4 regions of the Paenibacillus sp. 19GGS1-52 genome follow, and region 1 is predicted to be linked to each of the others. Evidence: riboswitches for the same ligand, from Rfam matches in the RefSeq annotation. Region 1 holds a riboswitch; each other region holds the start of a gene.

Evidence for each region. Region 1 has a riboswitch for cyclic di-GMP ahead of H1230_RS30880 (anti-repressor SinI family protein). Riboswitches for the same ligand answer to the same signal wherever they lie in the genome.
Region 2: linked by a shared signal. The riboswitch ahead of H1230_RS17835 (polysaccharide lyase family protein) and the one ahead of H1230_RS30880 (anti-repressor SinI family protein) in region 1 are both predicted to bind cyclic di-GMP.
Region 3: linked by a shared signal. The riboswitch ahead of H1230_RS27520 (PA14 domain-containing protein) and the one ahead of H1230_RS30880 (anti-repressor SinI family protein) in region 1 are both predicted to bind cyclic di-GMP.
Region 4: linked by a shared signal. The riboswitch ahead of H1230_RS29110 (transglutaminase-like domain-containing protein) and the one ahead of H1230_RS30880 (anti-repressor SinI family protein) in region 1 are both predicted to bind cyclic di-GMP.

The regions. Positions count from the first base shown of each region.
Region 1 covers NZ_CP059724.1:6,726,006-6,731,078, forward strand. The annotation lists gene H1230_RS30865 (TasA family protein) at 1-349, shown strand, start outside; gene H1230_RS30870 (TasA family protein) at 408-1,001, shown strand; gene H1230_RS30875 (helix-turn-helix domain-containing protein) at 1,179-1,508, shown strand; gene H1230_RS30880 (anti-repressor SinI family protein) at 1,619-1,774, opposite strand; cyclic di-GMP riboswitch class I at 1,802-1,886, opposite strand; gene H1230_RS30885 (2-oxoglutarate dehydrogenase E1 component) at 2,283-5,073, shown strand, end outside.
Region 2 covers NZ_CP059724.1:3,819,908-3,824,980, forward strand. The annotation lists gene H1230_RS17815 (EFR1 family ferrodoxin) at 1-21, opposite strand, end outside; gene H1230_RS17820 (TetR/AcrR family transcriptional regulator) at 95-676, opposite strand; gene H1230_RS17825 (flavodoxin family protein) at 716-1,486, opposite strand; gene H1230_RS17830 (hypothetical protein) at 1,635-1,820, opposite strand; cyclic di-GMP riboswitch class I at 1,845-1,945, shown strand; gene H1230_RS17835 (polysaccharide lyase family protein) at 2,134-5,073, shown strand, end outside.
Region 3 covers NZ_CP059724.1:5,938,001-5,943,073, forward strand. The annotation lists gene H1230_RS27520 (PA14 domain-containing protein) at 1-1,887, opposite strand, end outside; cyclic di-GMP riboswitch class I at 1,894-1,973, opposite strand; gene H1230_RS27525 (sugar phosphate nucleotidyltransferase) at 2,109-3,482, opposite strand; gene H1230_RS27530 (UDP-glucose dehydrogenase family protein) at 3,518-4,858, opposite strand; gene H1230_RS27535 (glycosyltransferase) at 4,863-5,073, opposite strand, start outside.
Region 4 covers NZ_CP059724.1:6,342,721-6,347,793, reverse strand. The annotation lists gene H1230_RS29130 (glycosyltransferase family 39 protein) at 1-324, shown strand, start outside; gene H1230_RS29125 (glycosyltransferase family 2 protein) at 369-1,352, shown strand; gene H1230_RS29120 (GtrA family protein) at 1,342-1,746, shown strand; gene H1230_RS29115 (class D sortase) at 1,766-2,425, shown strand; cyclic di-GMP riboswitch class I at 2,543-2,623, shown strand; cyclic di-GMP riboswitch class I at 2,699-2,779, shown strand; gene H1230_RS29110 (transglutaminase-like domain-containing protein) at 2,794-3,603, shown strand; rRNA gene H1230_RS29105 (16S ribosomal RNA) at 4,004-5,073, shown strand, end outside.

The DNA of each region.
Region 1 (5,073 bases):
GCTGAAGACCCTCTCGCTCGTAACGGACACCAAAAGTGATAACGAAGGCCATAATTTGAAAGATGATATTATCGTGACCTTCCTGAACAATAACGACAAAAGACAACCTGAAATTCTCGTGAAATCACTCTCAGCACTAGAAAGCGAAAGTCCTGATCTGGTAGCCAAAGGGATACTCGGCAGTATTTTGGGCGGAGAGAAGTCTGGAATTAGAGCGGGGGACAAAGATACTCTGACCGTACAATTTGCCTTTAGAGAAAATCTCCAGCCACAGAATTATTACCAAGGCGACAAGCTGCAACTGACATGGTCCTTCGAAGCCAGCCAAGGAAAAGGCGTTTATAAATAACTCATATTCAATGATCTTTAGTTACTATTTTACAACAATATAGAGGAGGATTTTTATTATGGGAATCAAGAAAACATTGGGATTAGGCGTAGCATCGGCAGCTTTGGGATTATCGTTAATCGGGGGAGGCACCTTCGCTTACTTCAGCGACACCGCCCAGAGCACAGCAACGTTCGCAGCCGGCACTTTGGATCTCAACACTAATCCAACCGAGATTGTTAACCTCCCAAATCTCAAACCAGGTGACATCGCGGTTCGCAATTTCACCTTGCAGAATAGCGGTTCATTGGATATTAAAGGTCTCAAACTGGTTGCCAATTATACCGTAACTGATGCTAATGGGAATAATTCAACTCAAGATCTGGGTGACCACTTTAAAGTTAAAGTCCTCGATAGCAGCTATGTCAGCGGGAATATCGCGGGCCATGTGATCAGTGAAATCTCACTCAAGTCTTTGAAAGACTTAGGTAACTATGATTTGATAAGCACTGGTGCGCTCCCTAATGGGATCACAAATGGGCAATCCGTCAACTTCAAGGTAGCCTTCGAGTTTGTCGATAACGGGCAGGATCAGAATATTTTCCAAGGTGACGCTCTGGCCCTGACTTGGACATTCAATGCCACACAAGCCATCGGTCCCGAATTGAAATAGTACTGATCTATATCTCTGTAGACTACCGGCAACTCCTAAGCCCAAGAGGCTGGGAATTGCCGGTTTTTCACTCTTTGACCACTCCTAGTTCAGGAACAATCGTCTTTGTCCGTTTTACGGAAATTTGTTATACTATTAACAAAAAGTACGGAGGAGCGTTGTATTGTGCCAGATAATATGGGAGGCCGCATTCACCAGCTCCGACTGGAGAAGAATTTATCCTTATCCGAACTTGCGGACAAGGCCGATGTGGCGAAATCATACTTAAGTAATGTTGAGAGAAATATTCAATCCAACCCCTCCATCCAATTCATTGAAAAAATCGCTGATGCGCTTCAGGTTTCTATTCATGCCCTGCTATATGGCGAGCCCACTGACGCCGAGGAATCCCCTCTGGATTCGGAATGGTTTCGTCTGGTTCAGGAAGCTATGGCCTCAGGGATAAGCAAAAGGGAATTCAAGGAATTTCTGGATTATCAGAAATGGCGCCTGGATCAGAAGGATTGATGAACCTTGTCTGCTTGAGGTTGTATCTATCCAAGCTCTGAACATACAGAAAGAAGCACAACGACATGTCGCTGTGCTTCTTTCTGTATGTAACATTTGTTTATCTAACTCTACTGCATAACACGTAAAGCCTTTTCATCGAAAAACCGACGAATCTCATCAGCCTTGATGCCTGCCTTCTTAGCCGTTAATAACAAATGTACCCATTCTAAATCCAAATCAACTGTCTGCAGTTCTCCGTTTTTCCCCTGGTTGGACTTATCCAAGAAATCTCCTCCTAAGATTTTGCGTCCCCAGGCAGTCCGGCCATCCTAGTATTCCTACCTTAGATCCGAGACTTTGTGCCCCTGCTTTTCAGCAGGTTTACCCTTTACTGGACCCTTTACATGAAAGGATCTGGCTAGAAACTGATTAAGCTGTTATCCGTAACAACATTATGCAATAACATTATATAATAATCCTCAAAAAAAATGTGTCGTTCTCTGGATTATTTTTACTGCGAAATGGGAAAATTATATATCCTATTTTGACGGAACCCTGTCCTAAAATAAAAATCCTAAATATAAAATTGAAAAAGACTAGTTTTGCTGTAGAATTATTGAATACGAGCGAACCATACCGTTTTGCGAACGGATTGGACGAAAGTATGAATTGATTACACGAGCTGAAAGTAGCACAATAGGATGAGGAATGAAACCGCAATCATCGCAGCTCCGATCAACGCCGGCACTAAAGTGACCGGGTGTGGAGTTCATCCGTTAGGAGGATGTATTCATGGCAGTTAAAGAGCCCTATAACGAATCCATTTGGAGTAAGTATTACGGACCCAATTTGGGCTATATCCAAGAAAAATATGAACAGTTTGCGAAAGATCCATTATCAGTAGAAACTAATTACCGCGAGCTTTTTACTATCTCGGGACCCCCTCCCCTGGCACCTGCCACCGAGCAGCCACCACAGGCGGTTATTTCGGGCGATTCCGCATGGCTAAAAAAAGCAGTCAGAGCTTCCAAGCTAATCGCCAATATTCGTATATATGGTCATATGGCCGCTGATATTGACCCGCTCGAACGAGATCATAATGCTATGGAGAAGTGGCTTAACCCTGAAACCTATGAGTTAACCCGCGAGGACCTCATGGCATTGCCTGCCACGCTGATCTGGGAGAATGCGCCCGCAGACGTTCTTACCGGCTGGGACGCCGTTCACCGGATGCGCCAGGTCTATACGCAGACTATTGCTTATGAGTTCGGGCATGTTCACGATGAACGGGAACTGGGTTGGTTGAACCATCAAGCGGAGTCGGCAAGCTCGCCGGCCCCCCTGAACAACACCGAACGCAAGGAACTGCTGAGACGCCTTATTCAAGTAGAGCAATTTGAGACCTTCTTGCATAAAACCTTCGTTGGCCAGAAACGCTTCAGTCTGGAGGGCAATGATGCGCTTGTTCCGATGCTGGACGAAATTGTACGTGCAGCGGCACATGACGGTGCCGAGAACATTCTGATGGGCATGGCCCATCGCGGGCGTCTGAGCGTGCTGGCCCATATTTTGGGCAAGCCTTATGATATTATTTTTTCCGAATTCCACCACTCTCCAAATAAGGAGCTTTTCCCTTCAGAAGGGTCGATGGGTATTAACTATGGCTGGACTGGAGACGTGAAGTATCATCTTGGTGCAGATCGTGCTGTCCGCGAGGGAGAAACCGTCCGTACCCGACTAACACTGGCAAATAACCCGAGTCATTTGGAATTCGTTAATCCTGTCGTTGAAGGCTTTACCCGCGCGGCTCAGGAAGACCGCAGTACACCGGGTCTGCCACAACTTGATACGAACAAAGCCATGGCCGTGCTGATGCATGGAGATGCAGCTTTTCCAGGCGAAGGCATTGTCGCCGAAACGTTGAATATTGGCAAGCTGCAGGGTTATAAGAACGGTGGTACGATCCATATTATCGTCAATAACCGGATTGGCTTTACCACGGAAAGCGAGGACTCTCGGTCCACGCATTACGCCAGCGACCTGGCAAAAGGGTATGAAATTCCAATTGTGCATGTTAATGCCGATGATCCGGAAGCCTGTGTAGCTGCTGTTCGGCTGGCAGGCGCATATCGCAGCATGTTTAAGAAGGATTTTGTTATTGATCTCATCGGCTACCGCCGTCACGGCCACAATGAAATGGATGATCCAGAAACCACTCAGCCTATCGTTTATGGCAAGGTGCGTAATCACCCTACAGTTTACAAGGTATACGCTGATCGGCTGCAGAATGAGAAGATCGTCACTGCTGAAGATGTACAGAATATGAACATCGAAGCAGAAGGTGTATTACAGCAGGCTTATGATAAAATGAAGGAAGGCAAACAGAAGAACGCCGAAGCGAAGACTTCTGTTCCCTTTCCAGTTGATAATTCAAGCTCAAGCACGCGTTCCACAGCCGTAGCACTCAACACGCTGCAGCAGATTAACCAAGAATTATTGAGCGTTCCTGACGGCTTCCAGGTCTATCCAAAGCTGGAGCGGATTCTGCAGCGCCGCAAGGATTCACTGAACGATGGAGAAAAGGTCGACTGGGCTCTAGCTGAGACTTTGGCCTTCGCGACCATTCTGCGAGATGGCACACCCATTCGTCTGAGCGGCCAAGATTCACAGCGCGGCACCTTCGCTCACCGGCATCTGGTGCTGCATGACAGCGAATCGGGAGCACTATACTCCCCACTGCATCAGCTAAGTGAATCCCGTGCCTCCTTTGGTGTGTACAACAGCCCATTGTCAGAAGCCTCGGTGCTTGGCTATGAGTACGGATATAATGTATTCGCACCCGAAACCTTCGTCATCTGGGAAGCGCAATACGGCGATTTCGCCAATGCTGCACAGGTCATTATTGACCAGTTCATTGCTGCCGGTCGTGCCAAATGGACACAGCGCAGCAATCTGGTCATCCTGTTGCCCCATGGCTACGAGGGACAGGGACCAGAGCACTCTAGCGGCAGACTTGAACGCTACTTGCAGTTATCCGCAGAGGAGAACTGGACCGTCGCCAACTTGACCAGCGCCGCCCAATATTTCCACCTCTTGCGGCGCCAAGCAGCATTATGTGGCCAAGGAAATGCCCGCCCACTGGTCGTTATGACACCGAAGAGCCTTATTCGTAATCCGCGCAGCACTTCGTCTGGAACTGAGTTAGCTTCAGGGCAATTCCAGAACGTGCTGCCAGAACCGCTTCTCGGGAAGAAACCTGGTGAAGTGAAGCGTGTGGTTATCTGCAGCGGCAAAGTTGCCGTTGATCTGCAGACCGAACTTGAAGCTTCCAGTAGCCAGGATTGGTCCTGGCTGCACATCCTCCGGCTGGAGCAGCTCTACCCCTTCCCGGAACGGGAGCTTAATGCACATTTCAGCTCCTTTCACTCCCTCCAGGAAATCGTCTGGGTGCAGGAAGAACCCAAAAATATGGGTGCTTGGAGCTATACCGAGCCCCGACTGCGGGCCATTGCTCCAGAGAAGACAACTGTTCAGTATATTGGCCGTCCGGAACGCTCCAGCCCGGCTAGTGGCTACGCGGATG
Region 2 (5,073 bases), 2.9 Mb from region 1:
TCCTGAAAAGTAAAATATCATGGCTATCCTCTCCATTCTTATATTGTTATTCCTGTGCTTCGTCAAGCGCTTCTTCTTTCATTCCATGTTAACGTCATTCTGGAGGATTAGTCAGACCATTCATTACAAACTCCGCCATGTACTCCAGAATCTGCGGGAAATACTGAAGCCCAATTTCTTCCTTATGTGTATCTATATTAATGATCGCTGTAAAAAAAGCCATGATAAGCTCAATATCGATATCACTTCTTATTTTTCCTTCCGTCTGCCATTGTTGGAACAACTCCACAAAACTGCCATATAAGAAATCCACTTTATTTACTCCGTTCTCTTCACGGTATTGCTGCTCCAGCTTGCTAAAGACGTCTTTGTTATACCATTCTTTTAAGATTGGATTTGAATTCATGCCATTAATGTTTAATGCTATTAATTTATTGAGCAGCCCTAAAGGAGCATCGTTCAGATCAATGGCTTCCATTATGCTCTTTTTAAGTTTCACGTTTTCTTCCAGGAAAATTTCCAGAAACAACGCCTCTTTAGAAGGGAAGTAATTATAAAATGTGCCTACTCCGATCCCGACCACTTTTGTAATGTCAGAGACATTGGTTTTTTTAAATCCTTTGGAACTAAACAATTCTTTCCCGCAATTAAAAATATCCTTTTTTTTATCTTCCACCTTATAATCCTCCGCTCACTTTATACTTGCTCTAATTTATTATAGGCGTTTAGCCATTCGATGGCCCATGAGATCAAACACGTGACCCACTGTTTTTTTAATGAACCCTAAGGAAACCTGATAGTAATAGTCCGATTCAAACCAGCCCTGTTCTTTGTAATGACGGTAATCCAGGTACTTATCATTGAGCGTAGACTTTATAGTTGTGCGGGATATTCGGAACATCATCAGCCTGAAAAAGGAAGGAACCGGTGGCGTTGTGTGCATAAGCTCTTTGTAAAATCTTGCCGAGGCCTTTTTAATTTCCTTCGTAAATTTTTGCTGTGCAGCCTCGCTTCTGGGCTCCAACGTGTTCAGAACACAGCCTTTTGTGACTCGAAATCCGAAATTTTCTCCCATATTACTTAGGTACTTCACGATAGAGTTGCCTCCAAAGATTCCTTGATTGACAATAGCCGTAAAGGTCTTTCCAAAAAAACGCGGTCTATGGAACACAAAGGCGAGCCGATCCAGCAGGTTCTTCATCGGTGCCGATACATGAAAGGCATAATTGGGGGTGGCGAAAATAATTCCGTCAGCATTGCTCATCTTTTCAATCAGCACATCGCGATCATCCGTTAAGGGGCAATATTGCTCTCCTTTGTCAAAACACTGTTTGCAGCCACGGCAATATTCAAGCCGATAGTCTTTCAAGAATAAGTACTCAAAGTCAATTTCACCGTAAGCTTTTAAATTATCCCCAAATTCACAAACTGCCTCGAAGGTGGCATGCTTTTGTTGATTGCCGATAAAGGCAATAACTTTTTTCATTGGAGTCCCTCCATATACAGATCATTTCACTCACTTCAAATCTTATGAATGAATATTATTATATTCATTCATATTGTGATATGCAACTGCTTTTGTCATAATTAATTCCAAATTAAGTGAGTCCGGTAAGTTCATTCAACTTACGATACTAATACAATGGCCCAACTGCGCCGATACAAATTAGGAATACTGCAAATCCATTTAGCTGTAATGGCGTTTGCCATTCTGCTGCATACTTCGCTCTCGTACCTCTTCCTACTCTCCCACCTAGCAGTCGCAGCTTTTTTTTTGCAGTATCTGCCGCCTGCCGCTCTCGCCCCATTTTAAGTTTCATGCGTTCTATTGTTCGTTTCACCCATTGTGACAAAGGCAAACTTGTCGAAAGGCAAGGACGCAAAGCCATAGGGCCTTCTTCGTTTCCACAATGTGGAAGACGAAGGTGGCAGCCGTGCTGCCGGAAAAAAAGGATGTCTGTTCCACTGCGTACGTTTCAGGTGCATGGATTAGATGTTCTGGGGGAAAAGCTTTTTCAACGAATATAAACCGTTTATAAAAAGTTGTTCCTCCTCCGCCCAAACCGGGCGTTACTTTGCGTACCCTAGCAAGGTGATGGCGTTAAGGGATATTTTAACCGAGGAGAGTTAGTTATGAAATCCAAACGCAAAAGATCCGATCGACCTGCCCCCAATTTATCAAGAACAGTTAAACAAATGGCTCCATGCTCCAGTTTTCGTTTGTTCTCCAAATGCATCGCCCTGCTATTAACACTAGTGCTTGCAATCGGCAGCCCGTTCAGCCCCGCCAGTGCAGAATTAGCATCCGCGCAGCCGGTCGCTGAATCTACACCTCAATCCGTTACCGAAAGTGTATATGGAGCTGCTGCTAACAGCCTGCAGGAACCATCCGGCCCAGTTGGCACAGTCTGGACGATTGGTACCCATGACGGAAGCTCCGCCGAATATTCCGACTTCAAGGCAATGTCCACGCCTTACACCGCACCTGTGACGAAAGAGGTTTACAGTGACTGGAAGACATTTCCGAAAGGCATGAAGGCGAGTGTGAATAAAACGCTCACTATCGATTTCACAATGGATGCGCTGCCCACTTATGGCATGGAATTCGACGTGCATATACTGAACGCGTACATGTCTGTGCCACAGATGGCTGTGTACGCGAATGGAAGGCTGGCCGGGCTCATCCAGATTGCGGGTACAGCCGGCAGCGGTGGTGCCTATCCCTACCGTGACCAATACAGATTATATATTCCAAATGAGCTGATAAATATCGGCACGAACGAGCTGAGGCTTGAGGTATATGCCGGCTCCTATGCAAATAGCTCCGGAGATGCAAATCTATGGTACGAGTGGGATGAGTTGTCGTTGACGGCGCTCTCCTCGCCCGCATCTGAACCGCTCCACGGTCGGTATGTAAATCTTGGCACCGCGATCGCCAATTCATTCGATTACAACGACAATGTGACTCGACTTGTTCCAGATTTGACGAAATGGCTCGGCATTGCCTACAGTGGAAATATGATGCGTGCGGGTCTATGGTCCGATACGAAGCCATTATGGCAGGATGGCATAGATTCTTATTTGCAGACGATGAAGGACATGAATCTGCAGCCAGTGGTCGGTATGTTCGGCACAGATTTTATGAACAGCAGTGAGATGCTAGGCGGTCACATGTCCGAAAGCATGAAGACTTATTACCGCCAATTCATGTCCGATTACGGCTCGGATTTCTCTTATCTGGAAATGGATAATGAACCGGGCGTATTCGGACATTCGCAGTCTTCTCTCGTCGAGCTCGGTGAGTTTCTACAGGCAGAAAAAGCGGAAACCCCGTGGCTTAAGATCGTGGCACCCGGCTGGGCATACTGGCCAACCAAGGGTACGCCGTACGGTTGGGAGCGCAATCCTGAAGAGCGGAAACCGATCGAAGTTTTGTCAGATCTGACGAACGGCCACAGTTATGCGTTGACCGGATTGACACAGGCTCGCGGCGGCGCACTGAACGAAAACCTGCTTACCTACAACGGTGGTACGGAAGAAGGGCTGCCCAAGGAAATGATGATGACTGAGGCAGGTGCTAATGATCTGCATGCCGATCCGAGCGGCTTCGGCGCATCAGCCTACAAGTTCGCAGCCGCTTTCGACCGCGAGCTGCGCGCGGATATTGGGTATGCTGACCATATTATGCAGCATACTGCCTTTGATACGTCGAACCCGAATTATGCACTATTTGTCCGCCCAAGCAATTGGAACACGCACCAAGTGTCCGACACGACAGCTTGGGCCGCCAAGCCAGCGGAGGGCGGCGAAACCAGGTTGCGCACGTTCCGTCGTTTGGCTGCGGCCTACGCGACGCATGGTGCACCTCTGCCCTATTCCTTTCTCAGCGGCGACGAGTCGGCTGGCAGAAAAGTATACGTCCGTGCCGTCGATACCCGTGCGCTCGGAGTATCGACAGTCGGCGCGTCGGCGGACAAGCAGATCGTCAGCGTCGTTAACTTCGAGCCGGCCGGAACCAGCGCACGCCATGTGAACGTCCGCGTAACGCTGCCAGACGGCGGTGTCTACCGGGTCGAGCAGTACCGGGATGGTAATACGGCAGGCTCTGCCTATTCAGTAGAGGAGAGAAACGTATCTCCATATCTCGATCTCGACCTCACCGTTGCTGCGGGCGAAGCAGTGCAGCTGTATTTAACCCTCAAGGAAGAGCAAAATCCGGAAAAACCGGTCATGACGGGCGCTGCAATGAGAACTTGGAATACAGCTATGATCGACTGGAACGTAGCGGCGGACAACCACCGGACGACTACTTATCGCCTTTACCGCGACGGCGAGGAACTGGCGCTGCTGCCATCTTCCGTTACGCGTTACATCGATACGACGATCGCTTATGACCGCACCTACTCATACACAGTTCAGGCCAGCGACGACTCCGGTAACGCATCCGTGCCAAGTGAACCCATTCTGCTTGCAGTCCCGGATATGCCGATCACACCGGGTGGTCCAATCTATGAAGCCGAAAAGGGGCAGCTTACAGGCATCGCCAAAACCGGAACGGATTCTGCAGCCTCTGGTGGAGGTTATGTACGGGATATGCACGGGAACGGAGCGAGTATAAGCATCATTAACATCATGCCGGGTGCAGGCAACTATACGCTGCGTTTGGCTTACGCCACTGGAGTAGACGCTACGTTGAATTTGTACGTAAATGGTATGAAAATCAAGAAGCTGACATTCATCTCGACCGGAAAATATACGGGCACGGGTGCGTACAAAAGCATATCGGCGGCGGTAACGCTTGCGGATGGACCCAATACGATCATGCTGCGCCATGACGGCGACAATACCGGTGCGGTGAATCTCGATTATGCGGAACTGACTTCAATACAAACGGTATCGCCGGAGACTGACTGGCACGACTATACATTCGACGACGAAGACATCTATTATTCGCCGGGTATTCTGACGAATATCAACGGAAGCTGGAATGAAACGATGGAACAAGGTGAGGTTGCTTCCTTCGACTTTACGGGAACTGGCGTCCGCTGGCTGTCGAATGTGCAGGGCAATATG
Region 3 (5,073 bases), 790 kb from region 1:
TGCGACAACATTAGCAACCGTTGGCGTTGGTGTCGGCGCTGCTGTTGGTGTTGCCGTCGGCGCTGCTGTTGGCATTGGTGTCGGCGCTGCTGTTGGCATTGGTGTCGGCGCTGCTGTTGGTGTTGGTGTCGGCGCTGCTGTTGGTGTTGGTGTCGGCGCTGCTGTTGGTGTTGGTGTCGGCGCTGCTGTTGGTGTTGGCGCTGCTGTTGGTGTTACCGTCGGCGCTACCGTTGGTGTTGCTGCAAGCGACGATGACGATACTGCACTAGCAACAGATGAACTTGCATTAATGAACAATGCACTTGAAGGTACCGTTCCTTTTACCTGACTTGGGCTTTGCCACATCAGATTTACCCGCGCATCTCCTGCATTCTCATAATATTCCACTTTGATGTCGTATAGTTGACCAGCTTTGAGATCAATGCTTCCTTGACGTTCAGTTCCACTTTGTTTAATCCAGCTATCTATGACAGACTTCCCATCTACCCAGACGCGTATGCCGTCATCCGATGCAGTATAGATTTGATAAGTTTCACTATAGAGCGGCTTAATTTTCCCAGTCCAACGAATCGAGAAATTGTCGATACCGAGTGCTGTAACCGGTGCTGCCTGGCGCCAGTTAAAGTTGATATTAGCGTCATTTCGTACTAGAGCCGCTGTCCCTGTAAGCAGCATGTTCTTGTAATATTCACCATGCAAGCCATTCAAGGCAGGAGCCTGATCCCCCGAGGAAAACGTTGCCGTAGGAGCTACTGTCGGTGTTGGTGTTGGTGTTGGTGTCGGTGTCGGTGTTGCCGTCGGTGTCGCTGTCGGCGTTGCTGTTACGGACGGTATCACCCCCGATAAATATTTATCCAGAGTTATCGTATAGCTGTTATTCATGAAGGCTTTAATGGTATCCGTGGAGTTATCCTCGTAAAGCAATTTTCCCCAGTTCATCATATATACCCATTTATTCTGCGATTGCAGCAGCTTTGTCGTATTTGGCATTTGACCATTCTCTCCGATAGCAATCGGTTTGCCAGCAGCCAGACTGAGCAAGCTGTCATAATATTTTTGCTGATAGTCATTGTCATATATATCTGCTGCGAGAATGTCAACTTTATTGGCACCTGGATACGTTAAGGCATAAGGATCTGCCCAAGCATTAGGTGCATTAGGATTCCATACCCATAACAGGTTGTTTAATTGATGAACGTTAACAAAACGGTCATACATAATATTCCAGAGTGCAGCGAAATTATTTTTCTTTCCCCACCAGAACCAATTTCCGTTCATTTCATGGTAGGGTCTCCAGAGTACTGGAACCCCAGCATCACGTAAGCTTTTCAAGGATACTGCCACTTTGTCAAGATCGGCAATCAGACTGTTGTACTGCGTCGTTCCCGGTGTTACGTATTTGTCGAAATCCGACTGACTAATCGTCTTTTGAACATTGGACCAGTCATACGTTGTTCCCGGTAGATTCTCGTGAAAGGTCATGGCGACAATACCGCCGTTCTTACTCCAGTTGATAGCACTGTTAACTACGTTCTTCCGTTGTGAAGCTACGGTAGCTTCTGTTTGACCAGTAATTGCACCAAGCTCATAGCCGTGAAGAGCAGCGTATTTCCCGCTGGTCCCCTTTAATTTGTTGCTGATTTCATCCGGACTTTCCAGATAGTCATGCTGTCCCGTGATAATCCCTTGCCCCGAAATTGAATTGAGGTAAGTAAGCAGCTTTACTGCTTCAGGTGAAGCGCCTGCGTTAACCGGTGTCCCGGAGCTTGTAGCTGCTCCTGCAGTAGATGGTGCAATTCCCATTCCTAGTGGAATAGCAATGACAAACAGAATTAGTGACAGGAACATGCAGAACTGTCGATACATACGATGAGCTTTCAAATTCATCTTCCTTTCGGTAGCCAGGCTGCCACTCTTGCGAAGGCCCTTTAGCTTTGCGTCCCTATCTTTCGATAGGTTTGCCTTTATCGTTTTGAAGGAATTTTCCTTCTTACCGTATGTATCGACTCTTTTTTTTTTTTGTTTAGTGCATTTACAAAATATTCTTAAAATTGAGTCTTTCTACCCGTTTTGACTCTGTCATATTCGGTTAAATAGATAGTTTAGGCCTATGAAATGAACTGTTGTAGCTCGATATCTTTCCAGTCCAATGTAATACGAATGTTATCTTCCTCAACCAGCTCAGAGCCGGTCTGTACCTCAATAAATTCAACATCCGTCAATGCCAGAATAGCATGCTTAGTCCCCTCGGGAATACGCACCACATCGCCTGCCTTAACGTTATGCATTTTCTCATTCAGCACGATGCTCGCTTCGCCGCTGATAATAGTCCAGATCTCACTACGTTTGCGATGCAACTGATAACTAATGTTTTTGCCTTCAGATATAAAGATCCGCTTGGTCAGCACTTCATTGCCCTCTTCATACTTCACATAGTCAATAACTTTGTAATGACCCCAACGGCGTTCCTCATACATTGGTCTTTGTTCAAAAGCTTTCAGTACTTCCTTGATTCGCGGACTCTCTGCCTTATGCGTGACCAATATTCCATCAGGGCTGGCTGCGATAATTAAATCCTTTGCACCAATGACCGTGATTGGAATGTCGAGTTCGTTAATCAAGCAGGTCCCTTCAGAATCTGCAGTAATGAAACCTTTGCCAACATGATTGCTGCTCATTTCCTCGGTCAATGTATTCCATGTACCAAGATCCTTCCAGAAGCCGTCATACGGCTGTACAACAATATTCTTTTCTTTTTCCACCACTTCATAATCAAAGCTGATTGAGGACAATAATTTATACTGCTTCTGCAAGTCTTCATAATTCAGAGGCAGCCCTTTATGCTGCAAAATATCCAGTAAATATCCTAAACGGAAGGCAAACACGCCGCAGTTCCACAAGGCGTTGCGACTTATGAGCTCTTCGGCCTGCTTTCGTTCCGGTTTCTCCTGAAAATGACTTACTCGCAAATATCCACTTTCACCCGCTGCTTCAGTGGTAGGAATGATATAACCGTATTTCTCCGAAGCATGCTCAGGAACCACACCCATCAACGCCAGATTTGCACCACTTTCCTGCATCGTACGCTCAAGCTGGGCTACCGTATCAAAAAAAGATGCTTCCACATAAGGATCAACAGGTAGGATTGCTACAGTCTCATCTGGGGAAACCCCCACTACTGAATACAGATAGGTGGCTGTCAACGCAATTGCCGGAAAGGTATCGCGGCGTTCCGGTTCGACGATGATAGGCACATCATATCCAAGTTGGCTCTGAATCATCTCCACTTGGCTGCGGCCTGTGGCTAGATAAGAGGAATCCGCCATGCCAGTCTCCTGAAGTTGTCTCCATACCCGTTGTACCATGGATTCCGGTTCACCCAGTGGGCTTTCAAGTACCTTCAGAAACTGTTTCGAACGTGAATCGTTGGACAAAGGCCATAACCGTTTACCTGAACCACCTGATAATAGTACTAGTTTCATAAGTGAACCCTCCTTATTATTTATGTGTTACAGGTTTAAACTGTACCGGCTATACTGGGTGAGTACCCGCTGAGACCACCCATTTGCGGACGTCCAACCGAGTGATACACAAGCCCAGTACCTTCAATCTGCTGCTTGGAGTAGACGTTGCGGCCGTCTATCAGAATCTGCCGACGCATAACTTTCGCCAACTGACGCAGGTCAATGTCTTTGAATATCGCCCAATCGGTCAGCAGACAAACAGCGTCACTGCCTTCCGCTGCTTCTTCTGGCAGGCCGCACCAGCGGAGTTGTGGATGATCATATTGCTTTCTGAAATTATCAGCGGCAATCGGATCATACAGCTTAACTGTAGCTCCTTCCGCTACCAGTGCCTCGACGATCTCACGTGCAGGCGCTTCACGGACATCATCGGTATTCGGCTTGAATGCCAAGCCCCAAATTCCGATAACTGCTCCACGCAGGTCACCCAGAGATTCGTGAAGCTTCGAGATAATCATAAACCGCTGCCCTTTGTTCACCTCGACTACGGATTCTAACAATTTAAACTCGTAATCAACGTTGCCGGCGATTTGGATGAGCGCATTGGTATCTTTCGGAAAACAGGAGCCTCCGTAACCGATGCCGGCCTGCAAGAAGGATGAGCCGATTCTTCGGTCCATACCCATACCTTGAGCCACCTCGGTCACATCAGCTCCCACTTTTTCGCATATATTAGCAATCTCATTGATAAACGATATTTTCGTTGCCAAGAAGGCATTCGATGCATATTTGATCATTTCCGCACTGCGGATATCAGTCACAAATACATTTTCTGTGAATCCCTTATGAAGCTCCCTCATTACCTCTTCTAGCTTCGGATTATCGATTCCGATAATGATTCGGTCAGGATGCAGAGTATCCTGGATCGCTGAGCCTTCACGCAGAAACTCAGGGGCTGAGACAACATCGAAAGGATGAAGGGTATGTTCAGCAATGATCTTGCGAATCTTCTCGTTCGTTCCTACCGGAACGGTCGATTTGGTCATGATGATTTTGTAGCCTTCCATCGCTTGCGCGATTTCCGCTGCAGCCCCTTCGATATATTGCAAATCAGCTTCTCCGTTAGGCAGGGAGGGCGTACCTACAGCAAGGATGACGATATCAGAACGACCCACTGATTTGTGCAAATCTGCGGAGAAGGATAACCTTCCCTCCCGGAGATTCATTTCAATCAGCGCCTCGATTCCCGGCTCATAGATGGGAGATTCCATCCGGTTCAGCTTGTTGATCTTCTCTTCATCCTTATCCACACAGACGACATGATTTCCGTTAAGCGTAAAGCATACGCCTGATACAAGACCGACATAGCCGGTGCCGATTACTGCCAGCTTCATACAATCATCCTCCTTTTAGAAAATTAACATAGGCCTGTTCCACATACTGCTTAAACTGGACCATAAATGTCTGTTCATCGAATTTCTGTGCATGCCCGACAATCTGACCGATATCCCAGGCATAAGACTCTACCTCGTGAATGGCTCTCAATAAATCCTCAACCTCTTGATGCTGGAAAAACACACCGTTGACATAAGGGACGATGGTATCAAGT
Region 4 (5,073 bases), 380 kb from region 1:
CTTTGGCTTACGATAAAGCGTAAAGATAAGACCTTGTACATGATCTGGATTGCCTTTTTCTCGCAATATGTTCCTTGGATGCTGGTCCCGCGCGAGACGTTCCTTTACCATTATTTTGCTATGGTGCCGTTTATGATTCTTGGTATTGTATATATGATGAAGCTGCTTGACGATAAATACCCACGAGCCAAATACATTCGGTATGCTTATGTTGCTTTGGCAGCGCTGCTCTTTGTAGCATTTTATCCCGTGCTGTCGGGCATGGAGGTCAGCGGTAGTTATGTGACGAGTATGCTGCGTTGGTTCCCTTCTTGGGTTTTCTAAGGAGGGTTAGACTAGACGCTCATAAAAATTTAGGAGGAACAAAGGTGAAAGCCAGATACAGTGTAATTGTCCCCATGTTTAATGAGGAGGAAGTTATTAAACATACGTATGATCGTCTAAAAAAAGTAATGGATCAAAGCGACGACTCTTATGAGCTGGTCTTCGTTAATGATGGCAGCCGTGATCATACGGCTGAGATCATGCGTGAGATCAGCAGCAGGGACGAGAATGTGAAGCTAATCGACTTCTCCCGTAATTTCGGGCATCAAGTAGCGATTACAGCCGGTATGGATTACGCTGAGGGAGACGCTGTTGTTGTTATTGACGCAGATCTCCAGGACCCGCCTGAGGTGATTTTACAGATGATCGCGAAGTGGAAGGAAGGCTACGAAGTTGTTTACGGGAAACGTCTGAAGCGTCATGGAGAGACCCTTTTCAAAAAAGTCACGGCAAAGATCTTCTACCGGCTGCTCAGTAGCATGACGAGTGTGGACATTCCCACGGATACGGGGGATTTTCGACTCATCGACCGTAAAGTATGCGATGTTCTACGTGGTCTCAAAGAGAAGAATCGTTATGTTAGAGGTTTGGTGAGCTGGGTGGGCTTCCGACAGACTATGGTGGAATACGTGCGTGAGGAACGATTTGCTGGCGAAACAAAGTATCCACTCAAAAAAATGATTCGCTTCGCGCTAGACGGAATCACCTCTTTCTCGCACAAGCCGCTGAAGATTGCCTCCTATATTGGTTTTTTTCTGTCATTTTCCAGTTTCCTATATTTATTTTTTGTGTTATTTCAAAGAGTCTTCACCTCCTGGACCATTCCGGGCTGGGCCTCCATTGTAGGCGTTAATTTGCTCTTCAATGGTATCGTGCTCATGCTGCTCGGTGTCATCGGCGAGTATATCGGCCGCATTTATGATGAATCCAAGGACAGACCGTTGTATATTGTGCGGGAGACTAAAGGCTATCTTGATGTAGAGCAAGATCATAGTCACATCCGAAAGGGAAACGATTATGTCAGATAAGAAGCTTCGCGCAGGAGTGATTCAGTTCCTGAAATTCAATGCTGTTGGCTTGCTGAATACCCTTATTGATTTTGCAATCTTTACACTTCTGAACTCACTTGGGTTGGTATACACCCTGGCACAGGTTATTTCTTATAGTGCAGGCACGGCCAATAGCTTTATTTTGAATAAAAAAGTAACCTTTCGGGACAGTGATCGGGGGAAAAAGGATAGCTTCGACCGAATGCAGTTGCTGAAGTTTATCGTACTGAACCTGATTGTACTGGGAATATCCCTGCTGCTTATGCATTTGTTAACAGATAAACTTGGTATTCAAGTGTTGATCTCGAAGGTATTAGTTACATTCGTCACTGTAATCATCAATTTCTTCGGAAGCCGGAAATGGGTTTTCTAAAAGTAGGGAGGTGAATATCATGCGTAAATTTTCCTATTTAGTCATACTTGCAGGAATACTTGTCATGCTGTTCCCCAAAGCTAATGAATGGTATAACGACTGGCAGCAGCAGAAACTATTAGATGAGGCGGAACAGAGTTATAGTAACAGTGCTCCAGCAACGGTTGACCCTGATCTGAAAAGTAAATATGCTGAGGTAACCCAACTGCTCTCAGAAGAATCTGCATTGGATGAGCAGCCTCCGAGTGATGCTGCTGTAAAGGCGGAACCTGAAGTTGTGCTTGGGGGGAAAGTAATTGCATTAATCGAAATTGATAAGATCAATCTGTTGTTGCCTGTTCTTGAAGGGGCGACGAAAGCCAACATGAAGCACGCAGCTACACATATGAAGGAAACAACTTCTATCGGTCAGATTGGCAATGCCGCAATAGCAGCACATAGAGCCAGAACGACAGGCAGATTGTTTAATAGATTGAATGAGGTTGCAGTAGGAGATATTATCACCGTGAAGACAAGCAAACAAGCGTACAACTATGAAGTATACAAAATTTCTATCGTCGAACCTACGGATGTATCTGTGTTAAACGGGAACAACAAGGACAAGATTCTCACGCTGATCACGTGTGACCCACTAGTAAATCCCACACACCGTCTAATTGTACAAGCCAAACTACCCTAACACACTTAATGTCATAAAATAGAAATTTCCAAAAATTTATTATAAAATTTTGGAAATCTAGCACTATAGGTCTTGAATCTACGCGTAAATATGGTAGTATATAACTATAAAAGCTAAGCACGATAACGGCAAACCTATCGAAAGATAGGGACGCAAAGCTAAAGGGCCTTCCCGTCAGGATGGCAGCCAGCTACCGAATGAAGAGGCTTTTTTTGTTTATTTTTTGTCTAATTCTACCATTATTTCTAGTATGTTTAAGGACAGATAAAGCTTTTACGATAACGGCAAACCTATTGAAAGATAGGGACGCAAAGCTAAAGGGCCTTCCCGTCAGGATGGCAGCCAGCTACCGAAAAGGGGTTTTATCATTGAAGAAATTTTATCTTATGTTATTGGCGATATTTGTAGTGGCTACTTCTGTTCAGATAACTTCAGCTCAAGCTGCTGGCACAGAAACGGGTTGGCTCAATACATCGCAGTTAAACCAAGGCATTATTGGAGTTCAATATGATGTGCCGAAGGACAAACGGATCAAACTTATGATTACCAAAGGCAGCAGCAGCTACACTTATAATCTTTATGCTTCTGGACAAGCTGAAGAATTCCCATTGCAACAAGGTAATGGATCCTATAAAGTCTCAGTTCTTGAGAACATAACGGGTAACAAATACAAAGCTCTATATTCTGAAGTAGTGGACTTATCCTTGAATGATACAAATGCAGTATATTTAAGCTCTGTTCAGAATGTTAAATGGAGTTCTTCTGATAAAGCTATTCTTAAAGCAAAACAACTTACACAAGGCAAAACAACGGATCAAGAGAAGGTTAAAGCAATTTATAATTACATCGTTGCTAATGTGAAATACGATTATTCACTGGCTAACAATGTAACAACTGACTATATCCCTAACATTGATAATACCCTTGCCAGCAAAAAAGGCATTTGCTATGATTACTCTTCATTATTTGCAGCAATGCTACGTAGTGTAGATATACCAGCTAAATTGGTCATGGGAAACTCCACTTATGTTACTCAATACCATGCTTGGAATGAAGTCCTTCTTAATGGCAAATGGGTGACTATTGATACAACAGTAGATGCTGGATTGGTTAAGAGCAATAAAACCGTAGATCTGATTAAGAATTCTACTAAATATACGGCAGTCAAATACTACTAAGAGTAGTTGAATTACTATATGAACAAATAGACAACCAGCTTAATAATTAAGCTGGTTGTTTTTCTTTTGATTAGGGGTTGCTTTTATACTAGTAGATAGGGTATTATAAGTGAGCGCTGTTGGAAGAGCGGACAAGCGAAACACATTGAATTAACAAGAAATAAAAAAAGCTTGCTTTTCTAAACACCGTATGATATATTATAAGAGTTGCTGGTGAGACATTAAACGCCGACAACGAGAACTTGATCTTTGAAAACTGAACAACGAGTGAGTGGGATTTTACGAAAGTAAAATCCAAAAGAAGATGAGTTTCACAGCATTTATGCTGGAGTAAACTTGTCGGTTGAGAATGTAAATTCTCGTCAGAGGTTTCAAAATGAGCAATCGCTCTTTTCAATACAAATTGGAGAGTTTGATCCTGGCTCAGGACGAACGCTGGCGGCATGCCTAATACATGCAAGTCGAGCGGAGTTTTGTTGAAAGCTTGCTTTCAACAGGATTTAGCGGCGGACGGGTGAGTAACACGTAGGCAACCTGCCCCATAGTCTGGGATAACTACCGGAAACGGTAGCTAATACCGGATAATTCCTTTTCCCACCTGGGAAGAGGATGAAAGACGGAGAAATCTGTCGCTGAGGGATGGGCCTGCGGCGCATTAGCTAGTTGGTGGGGTAACGGCTCACCAAGGCGACGATGCGTAGCCGACCTGAGAGGGTGAACGGCCACACTGGGACTGAGACACGGCCCAGACTCCTACGGGAGGCAGCAGTAGGGAATCTTCCGCAATGGGCGCAAGCCTGACGGAGCAATGCCGCGTGAGTGATGAAGGTTTTCGGATCGTAAAGCTCTGTTGCCAGGGAAGAACGTCTTATAGAGTAACTGCTATAAGAGTGACGGTACCTGAGAAGAAAGCCCCGGCTAACTACGTGCCAGCAGCCGCGGTAATACGTAGGGGGCAAGCGTTGTCCGGAATTATTGGGCGTAAAGCGCGCGCAGGCGGCTATTTAAGTCTGGTGTTTAAACCTTGGGCTCAACCTGAGGTCGCACTGGAAACTGGGTGGCTTGAGTACAGAAGAGGAAAGTGGAATTCCACGTGTAGCGGTGAAATGCGTAGATATGTGGAGGAACACCAGTGGCGAAGGCGACTTTCTGGGCTGTAACTGACGCTGAGGCGCGAAAGCGTGGGGAGCAAACAGGATTAGATACCCTGGTAGTCCACGCCGTAAACGATGAGTGCTAGGTGTTAGGGGTTTCGATACCCTTGGTGCCGAAGTTAACACAGTAAGCACTCCGCCTGGGGAGTACGGTCGCAAGACTGAAACTCAAAGGAATTGACGGGGACCCGCACAAGCAGTGGAGTATGTGGTTTAATTCGAAGCAACGCGAAGAACCTTACCAGGTCTTGACATCCCTCTGAATCCGCTAGAGATAGCGGCGGCCTTCGGGACAGAGGAGACAGGTGGTGCATGG